2 regions of the Pantoea phyllosphaerae genome follow, and region 2 is predicted to be linked to the other one. Evidence: predicted binding sites of a transcription regulator. Region 2 holds the regulator's gene; the other holds the start of a gene.
What was found. Region 2 encodes PhoB, which activates phosphate uptake and scavenging genes when phosphate is short. Its sites were predicted from a motif close to CTGTCATAAAACTGNCNNAT; they were not measured.

Region 1: the regulator PhoB is predicted to act here: its motif matches at 2,669-2,688, upstream of ugpB (sn-glycerol-3-phosphate ABC transporter substrate-binding protein UgpB).

The regions. Positions count from the first base shown of each region.
Region 1 covers NZ_JBPFDE010000006.1:141,156-152,147, reverse strand. The annotation lists gene ugpE (sn-glycerol-3-phosphate ABC transporter permease UgpE) at 1-335, opposite strand, end outside; gene ugpA (sn-glycerol-3-phosphate ABC transporter permease UgpA) at 332-1,219, opposite strand; gene ugpB (sn-glycerol-3-phosphate ABC transporter substrate-binding protein UgpB) at 1,281-2,597, opposite strand; gene livF (high-affinity branched-chain amino acid ABC transporter ATP-binding protein LivF) at 2,874-3,587, opposite strand; gene livG (high-affinity branched-chain amino acid ABC transporter ATP-binding protein LivG) at 3,589-4,356, opposite strand; gene ACR6A7_RS10460 (high-affinity branched-chain amino acid ABC transporter permease LivM) at 4,353-5,621, opposite strand; gene livH (high-affinity branched-chain amino acid ABC transporter permease LivH) at 5,618-6,544, opposite strand; gene ACR6A7_RS10450 (branched-chain amino acid ABC transporter substrate-binding protein) at 6,615-7,742, opposite strand; gene panM (aspartate 1-decarboxylase autocleavage activator PanM) at 8,143-8,529, shown strand; gene rpoH (RNA polymerase sigma factor RpoH) at 8,576-9,433, opposite strand; gene ftsX (permease-like cell division protein FtsX) at 9,677-10,660, opposite strand; gene ftsE (cell division ATP-binding protein FtsE) at 10,650-10,992, opposite strand, start outside.
Region 2 covers NZ_JBPFDE010000003.1:240,511-251,502, reverse strand. The annotation lists gene ACR6A7_RS06620 (SbcC/MukB-like Walker B domain-containing protein) at 1-2,834, opposite strand, end outside; gene sbcD (exonuclease subunit SbcD) at 2,831-4,030, opposite strand; gene phoB (phosphate response regulator transcription factor PhoB) at 4,226-4,915, shown strand; gene phoR (phosphate regulon sensor histidine kinase PhoR) at 4,930-6,243, shown strand; gene ACR6A7_RS06600 (PstS family phosphate ABC transporter substrate-binding protein) at 6,262-7,194, shown strand; gene ACR6A7_RS06595 (cobalamin-independent methionine synthase II family protein) at 7,358-8,461, shown strand; gene brnQ (branched-chain amino acid transporter carrier protein BrnQ) at 8,863-10,182, shown strand; gene proY (proline-specific permease ProY) at 10,498-10,992, shown strand, end outside.

The DNA.
Region 1 (10,992 bases), on a different contig from region 2:
AGCGTGCGCAGCGGAAAGCGAAACCAGACCAGCGCAAAGGCGGAGAGCATCGACACCGTAATTTTGCCGACGGTAATACCGAACGCCATAATCAGGCTGTTGAGCAGCATCAGGCTAAACGCCGGGCCGCTGCCGTTAACCCCCTGGGTCCAGATGCGCGAGACGTTCTCCCACAGGTGGGTGCCAGGTATGAGGGTCATCGGCACCTGATAGACCGCCTCGTTATCCAGCGTGGCGGCAACGAAGGCGACGTAGAGCGGAAAAAGAATGGTGAGCACGCCCAGCACCAGCAGCGTGTGGCTGAAGATATCCAGCCCGCGACGGTTTTCAATCATTGGTACTGCACCTTACGCTCAACGAAGCGGAACTGAATCACGGTCAGGCCAATCACCAGCAGCATCAGCACCACCGACTGCGCCGCCGATGAAGAGAGATCCAGTCCGGTAAAGCCTTCGCGATAGATTTTGTAGATCAGCGTGGTGGTGGCCTGCACCGGCCCGCCGCCGGTCGCGGCGTCGATAACCGGAAAGGTATCGAAGAAGGCGTAGATCAGGTTCACCACCAGCAGGAAAAAGCTCACCGGCGTAATCAGCGGCAGCGACAGATTGAAGAAGCGGCGCACCGGCCCGGCGCCGTCGATCGCTGCGGCCTCCACCAGCGATTTCGGAATCGACTGCAGCGCGGCGAAAAAGAAGAGAAAGTTGTAGCTCATCTGCTGCCAGATCGAGGCGACGACAATCAGGAACATCGCCTGGCCGCTGTTCTGGGCATAGTTCCAGCTATAGCCAAGCTGGTTGAGAAAGTGGCTAATCAGGCCGAGGCCGGGATTGAACAGAAACATCCACATCACCGCCGCAACCACCGGCGCCACCGCGTAGGGCAGCAGCAGCAGCGTCTGGTAGAGCTTGCGCAGCCGGATAACGTAATCCACCAGCGCCGCCAGCAGCAGCGACAGCACCATGCCGCACACCGTGACCAGCGTGCTGAACACGATGGTGGTCCAGAAGGCGTCGAGATAGTAGCTGTCCTGAAACAGGCGCCTGAAATTGTCCAGGCCGACAAAGGTGCTGGAGAGGCCGAAGGGATCGAGGTTTTGCAGCGAATACCACAGCGCTTCGCCCGCGGGCCAGAGGAAAAAGATAGCGGTAATCAGCAGCTGCGGCAGCACCAGCAGATAGGGCAACAGACTGGTGCGAAACACCGGGCGAGATGAAGACATAGCGTACTCTGTCTGAGAAAGAGAACAGGGCCAGCAGCGCCGGCCCTTTTAACGTCACAGGTTACTTCACCTGCTGTTCAAAGCGGCGCAGCAGTTCATTGCCGCGTTTCACCGCGCTATCCAGCGCGGCCTGCGGCGTCTGCTTGCCGGTCCAGACGCCTTCCAGCTCTTCGTCAACGATGGTGCGAATCTGCGGCATATTGCCCAGGCGCATACCTTTGGTGAACGGCAGCGGATCTTTGTTCAGCATCTGACGTGTTGCGATATCCGCGCCAGGGTTCTTGTCGTAGAAGCCCTGCTGCTTGCTCAGCTCGTAGGCGGCGGTGGTAATCGGCAGGTAGCCGGTTTTCTGATGCCATTCAGCGGCGATTTCCGGCTGCGCGAGGAACTGCATAAATTCCGCGACGCCCTTGTAGGTGTTGGCGTCTTTGCCTTTCATTACCCACAGGCTGGCACCGCCGATAATGGCGTTCTGCGGCGCGTTCGGCACCGTATCGTCATAGGGCATCATGCCGACGCCGAAGTTAAATTTGGCGTAGTGTTTGATATCCGCCAGCGAACCTGAAGAGGCGGTGGTGATGCCGCAGTCGCCGTTATAGAACTTGGCGGTGGATTCGTCTTTACGGCCGAAGTAGGTGAAGTCGCCTTTCTTGTTCATCTCCTCCAGCATCTGGATATGACGCACCTGCACCGGCTTGTTGAACTCCAGCACCGCATCGGTGCCGTCGAAGCCGTTGTTTTTGCTGGCGACCGGCAAGGCGTGCCAGGCACTGAAGTTTTCGATCTGGATCCAGCCCTGCCAGCCGCTGGCGTAGCCGCAGCTCATGCCTGCCTTACGCAGCGCGTCGGCATCTTTCGCCAGCGCCTGCCAGGTTTTCGGTGGCTGATCCGGGTTCAGGCCCGCTTTTTTAAAGGCGTCTTTGTTGTAGTAGAGCACCGGCGTGGAGCTGTTGAACGGCTGAGAGATCAGATGGCCGCTGGCGTCGCTGTAGTAGCCCGCCACGGTCGGCACAAACTGTTTTTCATCGAAGGGAATGCCCGCGTCCTGGAAGACCTGATGCACCGGCACGATCGCCTTCGACGCCATCATGGTGGCGGTGCCGACTTCATAAACCTGCAAAATGGCCGGCGCTTTGCCGGTACGCACCGCTGCGATGCCTGCCGCGAGGCTCTGCTCGTAGTTGCCTTTATAGGTCGGCACGATTTTATAGTCGGGATGCGCCTGGTTGAAACGTTGCGCCAGCGAGTCGACCTCTTTGCCTAACTCGCCCTCCATTGAGTGCCAGAAAGGAATTTCAGTGGCGGCCAGCGCGTTGCCGCTGATGGCCAGGCCCAGAACCGCACTCATCAGGCTTTTTTTATAAGTAAAGACAGACATAGAGTTTTCCTGTGCAGGTAGGTACGCGCGATATCACGCATTTTTTGTTCGCGAAGTAACATGACACGGGAAAATGACGGATTAATAACAGCGAGATGACAGCCGGATGACGGCCAGATGAAGGAGGTTTTATCTAAATTGTGTTATCGCACCACAGCCAAAGGCCGTCGGCGGCGCAGCCAGTTCGGCACCGGCCAGCGCGCACCATCCGGAGCGTACTAAAGTACGTGAGGAATGCGAGCACTGCCCGGCGTCGAAATGGCAAGTAAGCCAGGCCTAAGCACCCAAATAAGCGCTGCGGACGGCTTCGTTGGAGAGCAGAGCTTCCCCCGTATCTTCCAGCACCACGTGCCCGTTCTCCAGCACATAGCCGCGATCCGCCAGCTTCAGCGCCTGGTTAGCGTTCTGCTCCACCAGAAAGATGGTCATCCCCTCTTTGCGCAGCTGCTCGATGGTATCGAAGATCTGCTGGATAATAATCGGCGCCAGCCCCAGGGAGGGCTCGTCCAGCAGCAGCAGACGCGGCTGGCTCATCAGCGCGCGGCCGATCGCCAGCATCTGCTGCTCGCCGCCGGACATGGTGCCCGCGCGCTGGATTTTACGCTCCGCCAGACGCGGAAAGAGCGCATAAACGCGCGCGATGCGCGTCTGATACTCCTGACGGCTGGCGAAAAAGCCGCCCATCGCCAGGTTCTCCTCTACCGTCATGCGCGAAAACACCCGGCGCCCCTCCGGCACGATAGCGATCGCCTCGCGCATGATGCGCGCGGTTTGCCAGTCGGTAATGATTTTGCCGTCGAAGGTAATGCTGCCCTGGGTGGCGCGCGGCTCGCCGCACAGCGTGCCGAGCAGCGTGGTTTTCCCCGCGCCATTGGCGCCGATCAGCGTGACGATTTCGCCCTGGCTGATATGCAGGCTGACGTTGTGCAGCGCCTGGATCTTGCCGTAGTGCGCGCTAACGTTGTTAACGGATAACATTGGATTTGCCATGTTACGCCTCTCCTAAATAGGCTCGGATCACATCCGGATTATTACGCACCTCTTCCGGCGTGCCGTTGGCCAGCGGCGTACCCTGGTTCACCACATAGATTCGGTCGGAAATGCCCATCACCAGCTTCATATCATGTTCTATCAGCAGGACGGACACCTTGTGCTCGCCGCGCAGTTCGGCGATCAGCTCATCCAGCTCGTGCGTCTCTTTCGGATTCAGCCCGGCCGCCGGTTCGTCCAGCATCAGGATCTCCGGACGCGTCACCATGCAGCGCGCAATCTCCAGACGGCGCTGCTGACCGTAGGCCAGATTGCCCGCCTGGCGATTGGCCAGATCGAGCAGCCCGATACGCTCCAGCCAGGTGGCGGCGCGATCCAGCGCCTCGCTCTCGCCGCGACGAAACGCCGGGGTTTTGAACAGGCCTGAGAAGAGGCCGCTTTTCAGATGCTGATGCTGCGCCACCAGCAGGTTCTCGATGACCGTCATCTCACGGAACAGGCGAACGTGCTGAAAGGTGCGCACCACGCCCATGCGGGCGATCTGCTGGCCGGGCATGCCTTCCAGATGCTGCTCGCGCAGCTTAATGGTGCCGCCGGTCGGCTTGTAGAAGCCGGTCAGGCAGTTGAAGACGGTGGTCTTTCCCGCGCCGTTGGGACCGATCAGCGAGACGATCTCCTGCGGGCGCAGCTCCAGCGCCACGTTATTGACCGCCAGCAGGCCGCCGAAGCGCATCATCAGGCCTTCAACGGCTAATAAAGGCTGACTCATGCCTGCTCTCCTTGTTTCTGCTTCAGTTTCAGGTGCGGACGCTTCATCGGCAGCAGCCCCTGCGGACGCCAGATCATCATCAGCACCATCAGGCCGCCCAGCACCAGCATGCTGTATTCGTTCAGATCGCGCATCAGCTCGCGCGACACCACCAGCAGGATAGCGGCGAGGATCACGGCGAACTGCGAGCCCATGCCGCCCAGCACCACAATCGCCAGCACGAAGGCGGATTCGACAAAGGTAAAGGATTCCGGGCTGACAAAGCCCTGGCGCGCGGCGAACAGCGTGCCGGCGAAGCCAGCGAACGCGGCGCTAATGGTAAAGGCGGTCAGCTTGATGCGCGTCGGGCTCAGGCCGAGCGAGCGGCAGGCGATCTCATCTTCACGCAGCGCTTCCCACGCGCGGCCCAGCGGCATGCGCAGCAGGCGGTTAATCACGAACAGCGTCAGCGCCACCAGCAGCAGCGCCACCAGATAGAGGAAAATCACGCGGTCGCTGGGGTCATATTTCAGGCCGAAAAATTCGTGGAAGGTGCTCCAGCCGCCCTCGGAGACTTTACGGCCGAACTCGAGGCCAAACAGCGACGGCTTAGGGATCTGCGCGATGCCGTTGGGACCGCCGGTCAGCGCAGTGTTGTTCAGCAGCAAAATGCGCACGATTTCGCCGAAGCCGAGCGTGACGATCGCCAGATAGTCGCCGCGCAGGCGCAGCACCGGGAAGCCCAACAGCAGCCCGAACAGCGCCGAGACGATGCCCGCCAGCGGCAGACACTCCCAGAAGCCGAGGCCGAAGTAGTGATTCAGCAGCGCGAAGGTGTAGGCGCCGATAGCGTAGAAGCCGCCGTAACCAAGCACCAGCAAACCTGACAGGCCGACCACCACGTTGAGCCCGAGGCCGAGCATCACGTAGATCAGCGTCAGCGTGGCGATGTCCACCGCACCGCGCGAGACGAAAAAGGGCCAGGCGACCGCGACGACGATCAGCGCCAGCATAAACAGCTTCTGCTTCGGCGTGGAGCCGTCGATGCCGGGCAGCACCAGCGCCGGACCGGAGATCTTTTTCAGGCCGCGCTGCCAGAACGGGCGCAGCAGCTGAAAGAGAAAGACCACGCCGCAGCCGACGAAAATCCAGTTCCAGCGCACGTCGCCAGCGCTCTGCACCACCAGACGCGTGCCGTCGAGGCCGAGACGCATGCCCATAAAAAAGCTGGCCAGCACCAGCAGCATCAGGGAGGAGAGCAGCGCATTGATAAAGGAAGATTTCATACTTTCTCAACCTCCGGGCGGCCCAGAATGCCGGTCGGCATCACCAGCAGCACCACGATCAGCAGCGCAAAAGAGACCACGTCTTTATATTCGGTGCTGAGATAGGCAGAAGTCAGCGCTTCGGCGATGCCGAGCACCAGGCCGCCAATCATCGCGCCGGGAATGCTGCCGATACCGCCCAGCACCGCGGCGGTAAAGGCCTTCATGCCGGCCATAAAGCCGATAAAGGGGTTAATTGAGCCGTAGAACTGGCCGAGCAGCACGCCCGCCACCGCCGCCATCGCCGCGCCAATCACGAAGGTGAGCGAAATCACGCGGTCGGTATTGATGCCGAGCAGGCTCGCCATTTTCAGATCTTCGGCGCAGGCGCGGCAGGCGCGGCCCATACGCGAATAGCGGATAAACAGCGTCAGCGCCAGCATCGCCAGGAAGGTCACCAGCCAGATGACGATCTGCATGGTGGAGACGGTGGCGGCAAAGCCGTTGCTCTCGCCCAGCGTCCACTGGCCGGTAATCAGGCTCGGCAGCGCGAGGTCGCGCGAGCCCTGCGTCAGGCTGACGTAGTTCTGCAGGAAGATCGACATACCGATGGCGGAGATCAGCGCGATCAGGCGCTTCGACGATCGCACCGGCTTATAGGCGACGCGCTCGATGCTCCAGCCGTAGGCGCTGGAGATCAGGATCGCCATCACGAAGCCGGCGGCAATCATCAGCCAGCCGGTGTCGATGCCCATCATCATCAGGGCGGCAATCACGATAAAGGAGACATAGCTGCCGATCATATAGACCTCGCCGTGGGCGAAGTTGATCATGCCGATGATGCCGTAAACCATGGTGTAACCGATGGCGATCAGCGCATAGGTGCTGCCGAGGGTGACCCCGTTAAGCATCTGCTGTGTGAAATAAAGAAACTGCTCGGACATAGTGAAGACCTGCATAAGAACGGGAAAATCCCCTGCCGACGCGGCAAGGGATTGGTCTGTCGATGGAACATTACTTAACTGCGGTTGAAGAACCGTCTTTGTGCCATTTGAATACGCCGAACTCGAAGCCTTTCAGATCGCCTTTCTGATCCCAGCTCAGGTTGCCCATCACTGTCGGCACCGGCTCGCCGCCCTTCAGGTTTTTCGCAATCTCTTCCGGCTCGTCGCTCTTGCTGCGCTCAATGCCAGCCGCCAGCGACTGGATCGCCGCATAGGTGGTCCAGACGAACGGACCGGTCGGATCCTTGCGGTTCTGCGCGCTGTTGGTCTTGATAGCATCGACAATCGCCTTGTTCTCCGGCAGCTGGTCATAGCGCTTCGGCAGCGTTACATAGATGCCTTCCGAGGCGTCGCCCGCGATATTGGAGAGCGAGGCGTTGCCCACGCCTTCCGGTCCCATAAAGCCGGCGTTCAGGCCAGCCGCTTTCGCCTGGCGCAGAATCTGGCCCATTTCCGGGTAGTAACCGCCGTAGTAAACGAAGTCGACGTTCTCTTTCTTCAGGCGCGCGATCAGCGTAGAGAAGTCTTTATCACCCGCGGTAATGCCTTCAAACAGCACCACGTTGCCGCCTTTCGCCTTCAGGGTTTTCTGCACCGATTCCGCCAGGCCCTGGCCGTACTGCTGCTTGTCATGCACCACGGCGATACGTTTAGGCTTGATTTGGTCGAGAATATAGTTTGCCGCGGTCGGCCCCTGATCGGAGTCCAGGCCGGTGGTGCGCATAATGGTTTCGTAACCGCGGGCGGTCAGCTCCGGCGCGGTAGCGGCCGGGGTAATCATCAGCACGCCTTCGTCGTTATAGATGTCGGACGCAGGCTGAGTAGAAGAGGAGCAAAGATGGCCGATAACGTACTTGATGCCGTCGTTGACGACCTTGTTCGCCACCGCCACCGCCTGTTTCGGGTCGCAGGCGTCGTCATACTCCACGCCCACCAGCTTATTGCCGTTTACGCCGCCTTTGGCGTTGATATCCTTAATCGCCTGCGCGGCGCCGGTGAACTGCATATCGCCATACTGCGCGACCGGGCCGGTTACGGCACCGACGATAGCGATTTTGATGTCGTCAGCCAGAGCGGCGTGGCTCATCGCCAACGCAACGCAACCCGCCAGTAATGCGCGGCCTTTACTCATTTTCATGCGGACTTCCCCATCTTGTTGTGTCTGTGATTTGTGGTTTGCTTTTGCTACCGGATAAAGCTGAAAAATGATGTTTATGAATGATTTAGCGAACTTTTCCGGTATTTTTTGGTAATAAGGCTTTATTTTTCAGGTTATTAAACAGGAAGTTTCTTCTGTAAATCAACTGACACATTGGGAAATAGCCAGCTGAAACAGCATAATCATCTGGTTGTTATGCAGGCTCATCCGCTATTTCTCCAGCGCGTTATGCTGGCTTTTACGCCGCTTATTGTTCTTTATCTCCTCTATCCTGGCATCCAGACCATCTTTTGACCTGTTTTCAACTTAAAAAAGTGACGGCGCTCTGACTGTCTAAATTCGCTACACTATGCCCTTTCGACTAGTACAGGTGTTTGTTATGAAACTCACTATTCTGCGCCTGACCACGCTGAGCGCGCAGGACCGCATCGACCTTGCGAAAATCTGGCCAGATGAGGAGATCGCTGCGCTGGAGAGCAGCCTGAACGAAAATGTTCGCCTTTATGCCGCCCGTTTTAATGCGCGGCTGCTGGGTGCCTTAAAGCTGACGCTCGTGGGAACCCAGGGGACTATTTCACAGCTGGAGGTGCGCGAGGTGACGCGCCGTCGCGGCGTAGGGCGTTATCTGTTGGAAGAGACGCTTGCACAAAATGGCTCGGTCTCAAGCTGGTGGGTGGCGGACGAAGGCAGCGCGAATCAGGGCGAGCGCGCGGCGTTTATGCAGGCCTGCGGTTTTCGCGCGCAGGCGGATGGCTGGGTGAAATAGCGGGCAAAAAAAAGGGCGACTCGCGTCGCCCGTTTTTGCCGTTCCGTTATGCCTCAATTGCCATGCGGAGTTTTTTCATGGCATTTTTTTCCAGCTGCCGTACGCGTTCGGCCGACACGCCGTAGCGATCTGCCAGTTCCTGCAGCGTGGTTTTGTTATCTTCATCCAGCCAGCGGGCGCGGATGATATGTTGGCTACGCTCGTCGAGGCCCTGCATCGCATCGCTCAGCTTATCCGCCGCGTGCGATTCCCAGTTATCCTCTTCGATGCCGTCGGCAAAGTCTGACGTTTTATCCTGCAGATAGAGCACCGGCGCCATCGCTTTGCCTTCGCCGCTCTCATCGTCGGCAGACATATCGAAGGTCATATCCTGCGCAGCCATACGCGATTCCATTTCACGCACGTCTTTGCTGCTTACGCCCAGTTCACGCGCCACCATCTCGACTTCGTCCTGATTGAACCAGCCCAGACGCTGCTTGGTTTTACGCAGGTTAAAGAACAGCTTGCGCTGTGCTTTTGTGGTAGCGACCTTCACGATACGCCAGTTGCGCAGCACGTATTCGTGAATCTCGGCTTTAATCCAGTGCACGGCGAAAGAGACCAGGCGCACGCCCACTTCAGGATTAAAGCGACGCACCGCCTTCATCAGGCCGATGTTCCCTTCCTGAATCAGGTCCGCCTGAGGCAGGCCGTAACCGGAATAATTACGAGCGATATGAACTACAAAGCGCAGGTGAGACAGGATCAGCGTTTTAGCCGCATCCAGATCGCCCTGGTAATGCAGCCGTTCAGCCAGCGCTTTTTCCTCTTCTGCCGACAGCATCGGCCAGACGTTGGCGGCCCGAACATAAGATTCCAGGTTGCCAAGAGGAGCAATAGCTAAAGTTTGCATTTCTTTGGTCATTCAAACCCTCACAATGATGATTAAGTTGCTGCGTCTTCCCTTTGAGCAGACGTTACCTTAAGTCAACGCCGGGGAAAATCCGAAAGCAATCTGTGCTACTTAGAGTAGCCAAGTTATCCACAAGTTCAATTATAGCAGTGAATATTTTACACACAGATGACGAGACGGGAAGAGAGGGAAGTTCCTCTGCGCCCGGATCGTCGGCAGCAGAGGAACATTATACCAAAAAAACGTTGCAGGCGGTTACTGGGGCGTAAAACGACGTAAATGTTGCACCGTCGCCAGCCAGGCGGCGATCCAGCCGATGATCGCGGCGATCAGCAGTAGCAGCACCCCTTCGTCCCACGAGAAGCCTTCCAGCGAGAAGGTGGTGCCAAACACCTGCGCTACCTGTGCCACCACCGACTGCAGACGCAGCACCAGCACCTCAGAGAGGATCAGCGACAGCACCGCCCCGCTTAAGCCAAGCAGCGCGCCGCCGTAGAGGAACGGGCGCAGAATAAAGCCGTCGGTGGCACCAATCAGCTTCTGTACGTTAATGGTATCGCGCCGCGCGAAGATGCTAAGCCGCACGCTGTTGCCGATCACCAGGAACACCGCGACAATCATCAAAATGCCGATCATCGACGCGACCTGGCCCACCAGCCCGGTCAGCGCCGCCAGTCGGGCAAACCAGCTGTCGTCCATGCGCACTTCGTCGACGCCCTGCACTTTCGCGACGCTGTCGCGCAGGTTCTGCATGGTGTCAGAATTCTGGAAGTTAAGCTTCGGCGTAATAATCGCCACCGCCGGCAGCGGATTCTGCTCCAGCATATCCATCGCGCCGCCAAAGCCCGACCAGTTGCGGAACTCGTTCAGCGCCTCTTCTCGCGTCAGGTAGTTGACGTTATCCACGCCGTCGACCTGCTTGAGCTGCGCCACCACGTTTTCCGCGGCGGTATCGTCCAGCGTTTTCGACAGATAAACCGTCAGCTGCGGCGCGGGATACCACTGCGTCGCCGCCTGGCTGACGTTTTTCCACACCATATAGCAGACGCTGGGCAGCGTCAGCGAGATGGCGATCACCATCACCGTCAGGAGCGTCGCCAGCGGCTGGCGATACATATCTGACAGAGTGCCGCGCCACGCGTAGCGCCACTGTTCCTGCCAGCCGCCCTTCAGCGCTTTGCTTTTAGACGGCGCTTTCGCTTTAGGCGCAGCGGGGCGCTTGTTGCGTTTATTGACCATCGTGGCCTCCATGCAGGCGTCCCTGATTGAGCGTCATGACGCGATAGCGTCGCCGCGCGATCAGCCCGCTGTCGTGCGTCGCCATCAGTACGGTGACGCCTACGCGGTTAAACTCTTCGAACAGACGCAGGATATCTTCCGACAGCGCGTCGTCCAGGTTGCCGGTCGGTTCGTCCGCCAGCAGCACGGCGGGCTTGTTCACCACGGCGCGCGCAATGCCGACACGCTGCTGTTCGCCGCCGGAGAGCTGAATCGGAAAGCTTTTCGCTTTATCAAGCAGGCCAACTTTATCCAGCGCCGCTGAGACGCGGCGGCGAATATCTTCGCCGCTG
Region 2 (10,992 bases):
TCAAAGCCGGCGGCGGCCAGCGCGGCGCTGAGCAACGGCTGCGCCTCGCGCAGCCCCTGGCTCACCTTTTCCTGCTGCGTTTCCAGCTCGGCGGCGCGCCCGGCCAGCTGGCTGAGGTGGCTCTGGCTTTTCTGCAGCGCCTCCAGCGCGGCGGCGAGGGCGGCTTCCTGCTGCTGGATCTGCGCCTGCATCTGCCGCCGCGCCGCGGCGACGTCGTTATCAGCGAACAGCGCCTGCCGCGTCGCGCGCTGCTGCGCCAGCGTCGCGTCGCTTTGCGCACGCTGCTGTAGCAGGGCGTCAAGCTGCTGCCGTTCACGCTCAACGCGCTGCTGCAGGCTGCTGCACTGCGCTTCGGCGCGTGCCAGCTGCGGCTGAAGTTGAGCCAGCTGCTGCTCGCTCTCATTCCACTGCTGCCAGCGCAGCAGCTGCTGTTGCAGCCAGCCGTCACGCGACGCCGCGTCGGGCAGGGCGAGGCCAGCGTCCGCCAGCGCCTGATGCAGCGCCTCGCGGCGCTGCCGCCAGTCGCGCTCTTCCTGTTCCAGGCGCTGCGCCAGCGTTGTCGCGCCCTCTTGCAGGTTAGTGAGCGTTTGCTGGGCCAGCTGAAGCTGCTGCTGATGCTGCTGCAGCGCCTGCTGGTGCCGCAGGTGCTCATCTTTCGCCTGCTGGCGCTGGCGCGCGGCGCTCTCCTGCTGACGTATCAGCTGCTGCAGCGCCTGCTCCTCGCTGTTTTGCTGCTGCTGCCAGGCGGCCAGCGCCGCGCTGTCGTCCGCATCAAATGTGAGCACCAGCTTACGCTGTAGATCTCGCCACTGCTGGGTTAGCTCATCCAGCCGTTGGGTATCTGCCGCCAGTTCCTCCCGGAGCCTCTGCTGTTCACTCTTCGCCTGCTTAACCGCCTCGCCTTTTTGGATGCCCTGTTCGCGCAGCGCCTCGACCTGCCTCTCCTGTTCGGCCAGCCGTCGCTGATTCTCGCTCAGTTCCAGCGCGGCGTAGCGCTCGACCGCCGGATGCTGGCACGATCCGCACAGCGGGCAGGGCTGCTCAGGTTCCAGGCGCGCGCGCCAGGCCGCCAGATCGGCGATGTGCTGCTCCAGCTCGCAAATCTTTTTGATATCGGCCAGCGACGCCTTTTCGCGCGCGAAGGCGGCGCGCAGCGTCTGCAGCGTGTCGTCATCCTGCTGTAGCCTCTTTTCCAGCGCGGCAAGGCGCTGCTGACGCGCGGCGAGATGCTGCTGCAGCGGCGTCCACTGCGAGGCGAGCACCACCAGCTGCTGGCGCAGCGGACGGCGGCTCTCGAACTGCGCCAGGCTGGCCTGCAGCGCCTGCGGCGGATGGCGCTGCTCCAGATCGGCCAGCGCCTGTTGCGCGCTTTCCAGGGCGCTCGCCGCCTGCTGTTCGGCCTGGCTCAGCGGCGTTGCCTGCTGCGCCAGACGGGCGAGCGCCGCCTGCTGCTGCGTCAACTTTTGCTGCTGGAGACGCTGCTGCTCGCGCAGCGCCTCCAGCGCAGTTTCCTGCTGCGTCAGCTGGGCGAAGCGCTCCTGCCACAGCGCCAGCGAAGGACCCCACTGCGGCAGCGTGCCCTGATCCGCGCGCCACTGCTGCTGTTTCGCCAGCGCGGCCTGCAGGCTGTCGCGCTCTGCCGTTTCCTGCTGCAGCGCGCGCGCGCTTTGCGTCAGCGCCTGCTGCTGCTGGTCGCTTTCCTGCCGCTGCTGCTGCGCCTGCGTCACCAGGGCGGCGATCTGCTGGTCGAGCGGAATGACCTGCTCCGTCAGCAGCGTCTCCTGCGCCTGCTGCTCGCGTAGCGCGGCGTCGCGCGCCGCCTGCGCCGCCTCGCGGCGCTGCCGGTCGCTCTGCATTTGCTGCTCGGCGGCCTGGCGCTGCTGTGTAAGCTGCTGCTGCGTCTGCTGCAGACGCTGCTGCTCATGCAGCAGGCTATCGCGCTGCGCTAATTTATCGCGCATCTTCTCCGCCGGCTCGCTGCGCGCCAGCCGCTGGCGATCCGCCTCCGCATCGCGCCACGCCTGTTCCGCCGCCTCCAGCGCGGCCTGTGCGGCCTGAATATCGCTGTCGAGCTGCTGCGCCTGGGTCAGCCACTGATGCTGCCTGCGCAGGCTGTCGTTTTGCTGAGTAAGCGCCTGCTCCGCTTCCGTTAGCGCAGCCAGCTGCTGCTGCAGCGCAGCGCGCGCGTCGGCGTCGAGCAGGGTCAGGGTGCCGGCGCGGCTGCGCAGGTTGTCCAGCGCCAGGCGCGCCGCCTTGTGGCGTTCGTAGATGGCGACGGAGATCTGGCCGTAAATCTCGGTGCCGGTCAGCTCCTCCAGCAGTTCGGCGCGCTCGCCGGGCTTCGCGTTAAGAAAGGCGGCGAACTGACCCTGCGACAGCATCATCGAGCGGGTAAAGCGATCGAAGTCGAGGCCCGACAGCGACTCGATCAGTTTTAATTTGTCGTTGACCTTGTCCGCGAAGATTTTGTCATCGATACAGCGCGCCAGCTCGACGCGCGGCGCCTGCAGCTTGCCGTCGGCCGCGCCGCGCGCGCGGTTCTGGCTCCAGAAGGCGCGCCAGGCTTCGCCTTTGATCTCAAACTCCACTTCAGCAAGGCATTCGGCGGTGTCGCGCGTCATCAGACCGTTTTGCGTCTGCGACAGCACGCCGAGGCGCGGCGTCTGGTGATAGAGCGCCAGACAGATGGCGTCGAGCAGGGTGGTTTTGCCTGCCCCGGTCGCGCCGGTAATGGCGAACAGACCGTTGCTGGCAAAGGGCTCGGCGCGAAAGTCGATAAACCATTCGCCTTTCAGCGCGTTCAGGTTTTTAAAGCGCAGCGTGAGGATTTTCATTCGCTCTCCTCCAGCGAGGCGAGGGTGGAGCGGAACAGGGCGCTGAGGTGCGCATGCCCCGATTCGTCGATATCCTCCGCCAGCGCCATGCGGCGGGCGAAGACCTCCTCCACTTTTAGCTCGCTCAGGGTTTCGTTTTTCAGCTGCGCCAGGCTCTGCTGGCGCTGTTCGCGGCTGCGGCGCAGCAGCAGGACTTCGACCGGCAGATCGGCGGTCAGCGCCTCGACGCGGCGCTGCAGGTCGCTGAGGAATTCCTGGGTCGTCACCTCGATATCGAGCCATACCGGCTTGTTGCCCTGATGGTCGGCAAAGGGCGCCAGCTGCGCCTCGATCTCTGTCAGCGAGCCTTTCAGCATTTTCATCGGCTGGAAAGAGGGGACAGGCAGCGGCGTCACGCGCTGCAAACCGGCGCTATTCACCTCGAGCAGAAAGACGCTTTTCTCGCTGCCGAGCTCGTCGAAGCTGAGCGGGATCGGCGAGCCGCTGTAGCGAATATGATCGCTGTTGGCGACGCGCTGGGCGCGATGGATATGGCCGAGCGCCACGTAGTCGACGTCGGGAAAAGCCGACGCGGGAAAGGCGTCGAGCGTGCCGATATAGATATCGCGCACCGAATCGCTTTTGCTGACGCCGACGGTGGTGAGATGGCCAGTGGCGATGACCGGCAGCGCCAGCGGATGCGCGCGCGCCGCGTCGACGCTGCGCTGGTAGTGCGCGGCGATCGCCTCCAGCAGGCTGAGCTGCTTTTCGCGCCCCGACTGGCCCGCGCGGCTGCGCATAATATCGCGCGGTCGCAGATAGGGAATGGCGCAGAGCAGCGCGCCTGGTTCGCCGGCGCGGTCGCGCAGCAGCAGCAGATTGTGATCCGCCTGCGGCGTGGTGATCACCTGGGTATTCAGGCAGGCGAGCAGGGCGCGCGATTCGTTGAGGGTGGCGACCGAATCGTGATTGCCCGCCAGCACCACCAGCTGGCAGCCGGTTGGCTGCAGCGCCACCACGAAACGGTTAAAGAGTTCGCGCGCGTAGCTTGGCGGCGTGCCGCTGTCGAAAAGGTCGCCCGCGACGATCAGCGCATCGACCTGATGCTCCTCAATGCGCGCCAGCAGCCAGTCGAGAAAGGCCTGGTGCTCGGCCGCCCGGCTCTTGTTATAGAAAAACTGACCGAGGTGCCAGTCCGCGGTATGAATGATGCGCATAAAACTCCCTGCGGTAACGGTTTGCCGGAGGATTATACCGGCTATGGCGCAAAAGCAAAAAAAGCGGCGCCAGCGGTTATAAAGCAGTGTTAACGCGCTGATTAAGCGGCTATGTTTTTCATAAAAGTGTCATAAATCTGACGCATAATGGCGCCGCATATAACGGTGACAGCAGTCACATCAGCAGGAGTTGCAATGGCTAAGCGCATTTTGGTTGTGGAAGATGAAGCCCCTATCCGTGAAATGTTGTGCTTTGTTCTGGAACAGAACGACTACCAGCCCATTGAGGCCGAGGATTATGACAGCGCGGTAGGGAAACTGATTGAGCCCTGGCCAGATTTAATTCTGCTGGACTGGATGTTGCCGGGCGGCAGCGGCATTCAGTTTATCAAGCACCTCAAGCGCGAGGCCCTGACGCGCGATATTCCGGTAATGATGCTGACGGCGCGCGGCGAAGAGGAAGATCGGGTGCGCGGTCTGGAAGTGGGCGCGGATGATTACATCACCAAGCCTTTTTCGCCGAAAGAGCTGATGGCGCGCATCAAGGCGGTGATGCGCCGCATTTCGCCGATGGCGGTGGAAGAGGTGATTGAGATGCAGGGTTTGAGCCTGGATCCCTCCTCGCACCGCGTGATGTCGGAATCGACGCCGCTTGAGATGGGCCCGACCGAATATAAGCTGCTGCACTTCTTTATGACGCATCCCGAGCGCGTTTACAGCCGCGAGCAGCTGCTGAACCACGTCTGGGGCACCAATGTTTATGTGGAAGATCGCACCGTTGACGTGCATATCCGCCGCTTACGTAAGGCGCTGGAAGTTTCCGGCCACGATCGCATGGTTCAAACCGTTCGCGGAACGGGGTATCGTTTCTCCGCCCGCTACTAAACGGAGTCTTTACCGTGCTGGAACGACTCTCCTGGAAGAGACTGCTCTCTGAGCTGGCGCTGGCCTGTCTGCCTGCGCTGATTGTCGGATTGATTTTTGGTTATCTCCCCTGGCTGCTGCTGATTAGCGTGCTGGGGATGCTGCTGTGGCACTTCTCTAATCTGATGCGGCTGTCGCACTGGCTGTGGGTCGATCGCACCATGACGCCGCCCACCGGAAAGGCGAGCTGGGAACCGCTGTTTTACGGTCTCTATCAGATGCAGCTGCGCAACCGGCGGCGGCGGCGCGAGCTGGGCAATCTGATCAAGCGCTTTCGCAGCGGCGCCGAGACGCTGCCCGACGCGGTGGTGCTGACCACGGAAGAGGGCGCTATTTTCTGGTGCAACGGCCTGGCGCAGCAGCACCTCGGCCTGCGCTGGCCGGAAGATAACGGCCAGAACATCCTTAACCTGCTGCGCTATCCGGAGTTCTCCCGCTATATTCGCCAGCGCGATTTCAACAAGCCGCTCACCCTCATTTTCAATAACCAGCGCCACATGGAGTTTCGCATCATGCCCTATAGCGAGGGGCAGTGGCTGATGGTGGCGCGCGACGTGACGCAGATGCACCAGCTGGAAGGGGCGCGGCGCAACTTCTTCGCCAACGTCAGCCATGAACTGCGCACGCCGCTGACGGTGCTGCAGGGCTATCTGGAGATGATGAACGACTCGGTGATGAACGAGCGCTCGCGCGGCAAAGCGCTGCAGACCATGCAGGAGCAAACGCGCCGCATGGACAGCCTGGTGCGCCAGCTGCTGACGCTGTCGCGCATTGAGGCGGCGCCAGCCATCGACATGAAAGAGACGGTGGACGTGCCGATGATGCTGCATCTGCTGCAGCGCGAAGCGGAGACGCTGAGCGGCGGCCGTCACCAGATCCACTTCCATACCGATCCGCATCTCAAGGTGCTCGGCGACGACGATCAGCTGCGCAGCGCCCTCTCTAACCTGGTGTACAACGCGGTCAATCATACGCCAGAAGGCACGCGCATCGACATCAGCTGGCTGCGCAGCCGCCAGGGCGCACAGTTCAAGGTCTGCGACAACGGGCCGGGGATTTCAGCTGAGCACCTGCCGCGCCTGACCGAGCGCTTCTACCGCGTGGATAAGGCGCGCTCGCGCGCCACCGGCGGCAGCGGTCTGGGGCTGGCGATCGTCAAGCACGCCCTGAGCCACCATAATGCGCGGCTGGAGATCACCAGCATTCCCGATAAAGAGACCTGTTTTACCTTTACGCTGCCGTCAAGGTTGATCGTCAGCGCAGGATTGCAGGAGAATGCCGTCCATTAACCGTTAATGGAACCTCTTATGCGCGTCTGGCTGCTGTTGCTTTCTCTCTTTTCGCCCGCGCTGACGCTGGCGGCGCCTCAGCCTGAAATGCTCACCGGCAACCTCAGCAGCGTCGGCTCAGACACGCTGGGAACGCTGATGATGCTGTGGAGCGAAGATTTCAGCGCGCGGGCGCCGGGCGTCAATCTACAGGTGCAGGCCTCCGGCTCTTCCACCGCGCCGACGGCGCTGGCGGCGGGTGCCGCGCAGCTCGGCCCGATGAGCCGCCCCATGCAGGCGGAAGAGCGGCAAACCTTTCAGGCGCGCTATGGCTACCCTCCGCTCGCCGTGCCGGTGGCGCTCGACGCGCTGGTGGTGGTGGTTAATCAGCGCAATCCGCTCACGCAGATCGCTATGCGCCAGCTCGACGCCATCTTTTCCGTGACGCGCCTGTGCGGCGCGCCGCAGGTGCCAGCGCGCTGGGGCGATATGGGCGTGCGACAGCCCGACTGGGCGCGGCGACCGATTCAGCGCTACGGACGCAACTCCGCCTCGGGCACCTGGGGCTTCTTTAAGCAGCAGGCGCTGTGCAACGGCGATTTTCGCGCCGACGTGGCGGAGTTTCCCGGCTCGGCCGCCGTGGTGCAGGCGGTCGCCGCCAATCCGCGCAGCATTGGCTACGCCAGCTTCGGTTTTCATCTCAGCGGCGTGAAGATGCTTGCCGTCGCTGACGCGCAGGGCGCGGCGGTAGCGCCGGACGCCGACTCTATCCGCAGCGGCCGCTACCCCTGGGCGCGCCCGCTCTATATCTATGTCAACAAGCCGCCGGGCAAGCCGCTGCCGCCGCTGGTAAACGCCTTTCTTCATCAGGTGCTTTCGCCGCAGGGCCAGCGCCGCGTCAGCGAAGCGGGCTATCTTCCGCTGTCAGCGGCGCAGCGCGAGCAGGCACTGGCAGCGCTAGAGGCGAAGTAAGCGCTAACGTGAATTTTTTTCAACTCCGCTGAAATTTCTTCTGTTGCAGATAAGGCGCGCGCGTGCCACTCTGTCCACAGACGTTTAGCCATCCAGATGGCTATATATAACTTAGCGAAATTATTCCCTGACGTGATTAACGCTCAGGGTGCCAGGAGTGAAGATGACCGCACAGACCGCCCCGTTCCGCGCCGATACCGTCGGCAGCTTCCTGCGTCCCGCCGCCATTAAAAACGCGCGCGAACAGTATGCCGCTGGCCAGATCGACAAAGCCGCGCTGACCCGCATCGAAGACGACGCAATCCGCGATGTCGTCAGCAAGCAGATTGCCAATGGTCTACAGGTGGTGACCGACGGCGAGTTCCGCCGCGCCTGGTGGCACTTCGACTTTTTCGGTGGCCTGGAGGGCGTCGAGCTGTTTGAAGCGGAGCAGGGCATTCAGTTCAACGGCGTCCAGACCAAAGCGCACGGCGTGCGCGTGGTGGGCAAGCTGGGCTTCCGCGATCACCCGATGCTGGAGCATTTTCGCTTCCTGCAGAGCGTCGCGGGCGACGCGGTGCCGAAGATGACCATTCCCAGCCCGAGCGTGCTGCACTTCCGCGGTGGCCGCAAAGTGATCGACGAAACCGTCTATCCCGATCTGGCGGACTACTTCGACGACCTGGCCGAAACCTATAAAACGGCGATCAAAGCCTTTTACGATGCGGGCTGCCGCTATCTGCAGCTGGACGACACCGTCTGGGCCTATCTCTGCTCGGAAGATCAGAAGCGTCAAATCCGCGAGCGCGGCGACGATCCCGAGCAGCTGGCGCAGACCTACGCCCGCGTGCTCAACAAGGCGCTGGAGGGCAAGCCCGCCGATCTTACCGTCGGCCTGCACGTCTGCCGCGGCAACTTCCGCTCGACCTGGATCTCTGAAGGCGGCTACGAGCCGGTGGCGGAGATTCTGTTTGGCGGCGTGAACATCGACGCTTTCTTCCTGGAGTATGACAACGAGCGCTCCGGCGGCTTCGAGCCTCTGCGCTTTATCAGGCCAGGCCACCAGAAAGTGGTGCTGGGCCTGGTGACCACCAAAAACGGCGAGCTGGAAGATCCGGCGCAGGTGAAGGCGCGTCTGCAGGAGGCGGCGAAATTCGTCAGCCTGGACCAGATTTGCCTCAGCCCGCAGTGCGGCTTCGCCTCGACAGAAGAGGGCAACAGCCTGAGCGAAGAGCAGCAGTGGGCGAAGATTCGCCTGGTGGTCGATATCGCCGGACAGGTGTGGTAAGGCTGTAAACTTGTGCAAACAGGCGCGTAAAACGCGCCTTTTGTGCATCATGCCGCACACTTACGCTGAAATTTCTTACGCGATGCAGAAAAAATAAGCACATCATCTGATGCCCTGCGGAGATATATCCGAGATATTCACTGCTTTTTGGCTGTTTTCCGTCATAACCTTCTGGTTTTCCGATCCCGTATTGCCTTTCTCCGCTATAAACGTTCTACTTACGGCCGTTGTCGTAGTATCCCACTTGTGAACAGAACAAAAGCAGCTTAATTCACCTGCGCGACACGATTAAGGCAAGCACAATGCGCTGGCATCGTGCGCTACGTCGTTGTCAACGCGCGGTCTGGGGACAACATAAACCCAACTTCCACCGCAACACTCGTAACAGGCAATACAGTTGTATGACACATCGTTTAACCTCGAAGGATATCCTCGCGCTGGGCTTTATGACGTTTGCCCTGTTTGTCGGCGCGGGTAACATTATTTTCCCGCCGATGGTCGGTATTCAGTCTGGTGAACATGTCTGGACCGCCGCCGTTGGCTTCTTGATCACCGCCGTCGGCCTGCCGGTAATGACCGTAATCGCGCTGGCACGCGTTGGCGGCGGCGTCGACGCGCTCAGCACCCCTATCGGCAAGGGCGCCGGCCTGCTGCTGGCCACCGTCTGCTATCTGGCGGTCGGCCCGCTGTTCGCCACGCCGCGCACCGCGACCGTATCGTTCGAGATGGGCATCGCACCGCTGACCGGCGACGGCGCGCTGCCGCTGTTTATCTACAGCCTGATCTATTTCGTGCTGGTGATTGGCGTGTCGCTCTATCCCGGCAAGCTGCTGGACACCGTGGGCCATTTCCTCGCGCCGCTGAAAATCGTCGCGCTGACGGTGCTCGGCGTCGCCGCGCTGATCTGGCCAGCAGGCACCATCGCGCCTGCAACGGAAGATTATCAGCGCGCCGCCTTCTCCAGCGGCTTCGTTAATGGCTATCTGACGATGGATACGCTTGGCGCGCTGGTGTTCGGTATCGTTATCGTCAATGCGGCGCGCTCGCGCGGCGTGGAGAGCGCCAGCCTGCTGACGCGCTATACCGTAATGGCGGGTCTGATTGCAGGCGTCGGCCTGACGCTGGTTTACCTCAGCCTGTTCAAACTTGGCAACGGCAGCGGCGCGCTGGTGGCGCAGAGCGCAAACGGCGCGGCGATCCTGCATGCCTACGTGCAGCAGACCTTCGGCGGCATGGGCAGCTTCTTCCTGGCGGCGCTGATTTTCGTCGCCTGCATGGTGACGGCGGTCGGTCTGACCTGCGCCTGTGCGGAATTTTTTGCGCAATACCTGCCGTTGTCGTATAAAGCACTGGTCTTTATCCTGGGTCTGTTTTCAATGGTGGTGTCGAACCTTGGCCTGAGCCATCTGATTCAGATTTCAATTCCGGTGCTGACGGCGATCTATCCGCCGTGCATCGTGCTGATTGTGCTGAGTTTCACCCTGAACTGGTGGAACAAGAGCAGCCGTCTGGTTGCGCCGACCATGCTGGTCAGCCTGATTTTCGGCATTGTCGACGGGGTGAAAACCACCAGCTTCAAGGATATGCTGCCGGCGTTCAGCCAGCAGCTGCCGCTGGCGGACCAGGGACTCGCCTGGCTGCCGCCCGCGCTGGTGATGCTGCTGATCGCGGCGGTTGTGGATCGCGTTAAAGGACGCGAGCAGGTTACGGCGCACTCGTAACCGCCGCTGCTGTTTTCTCTGACCACGGGCTTGCCCGTGGTTAGTTTAGTGACAGAGTGCTGACGCGGGAGAAATGGCCCGATCGCAAAGACGCAACATGGCATCCATGCCAGCTCGGCCCGCACGTTACGCACCTCATCCTTGAGGTGCGCCCGTAAACGGGCCAACGCGCCGCGTTGTTCAAAAACGCTCCCGGCGTTTTTGTCCATGGCGCGGGACGCTTTGCTCTTCGGGCCATCTCACCCGCTTGCGGGCTTTGGCTGCAATGTAACCACGGGCTTGCCCGTGGTTTTTCTTTTACAGGTACAGGTTGTTATGCAAGAAACCAACAAGCTCAAACGCGGACTGAGCACGCGCCATATCCGTTTTATGGCGCTGGGATCGGCGATTGGCACCGGACTGTTTTACGGGTCGGCGGATGCCATCAAGATGGCGGGGCCGAGCGTGCTGCTCGCCTATATTATCGGCGGCGCGGTGGCCTATATCATTATGCGCGCGCTCGGCGAGATGTCGGTGAATAACCCGCAGGCCAGCTCCTTTTCGCGCTATGCGCAGGATTATCTTGGGCCGCTGGCGGGCTATATCACCGGCTGGACCTACTGCTTTGAAATCCTGATCGTCGCCATCGCCGACGTGACCGCCTTCGGCATCTATATGGGCGTCTGGTTTCCTGAGGTGCCGCACTGGATATGGGTGCTGAGCGTGGTGCTGATTATCGGCGCCGTTAACCTGATGAGCGTGAAGGTGTTCGGCGAAGTCGAATTCTGGTTCTCTTTCTTTAAGGTCGCTACCATCGTGGTGATGATCGTC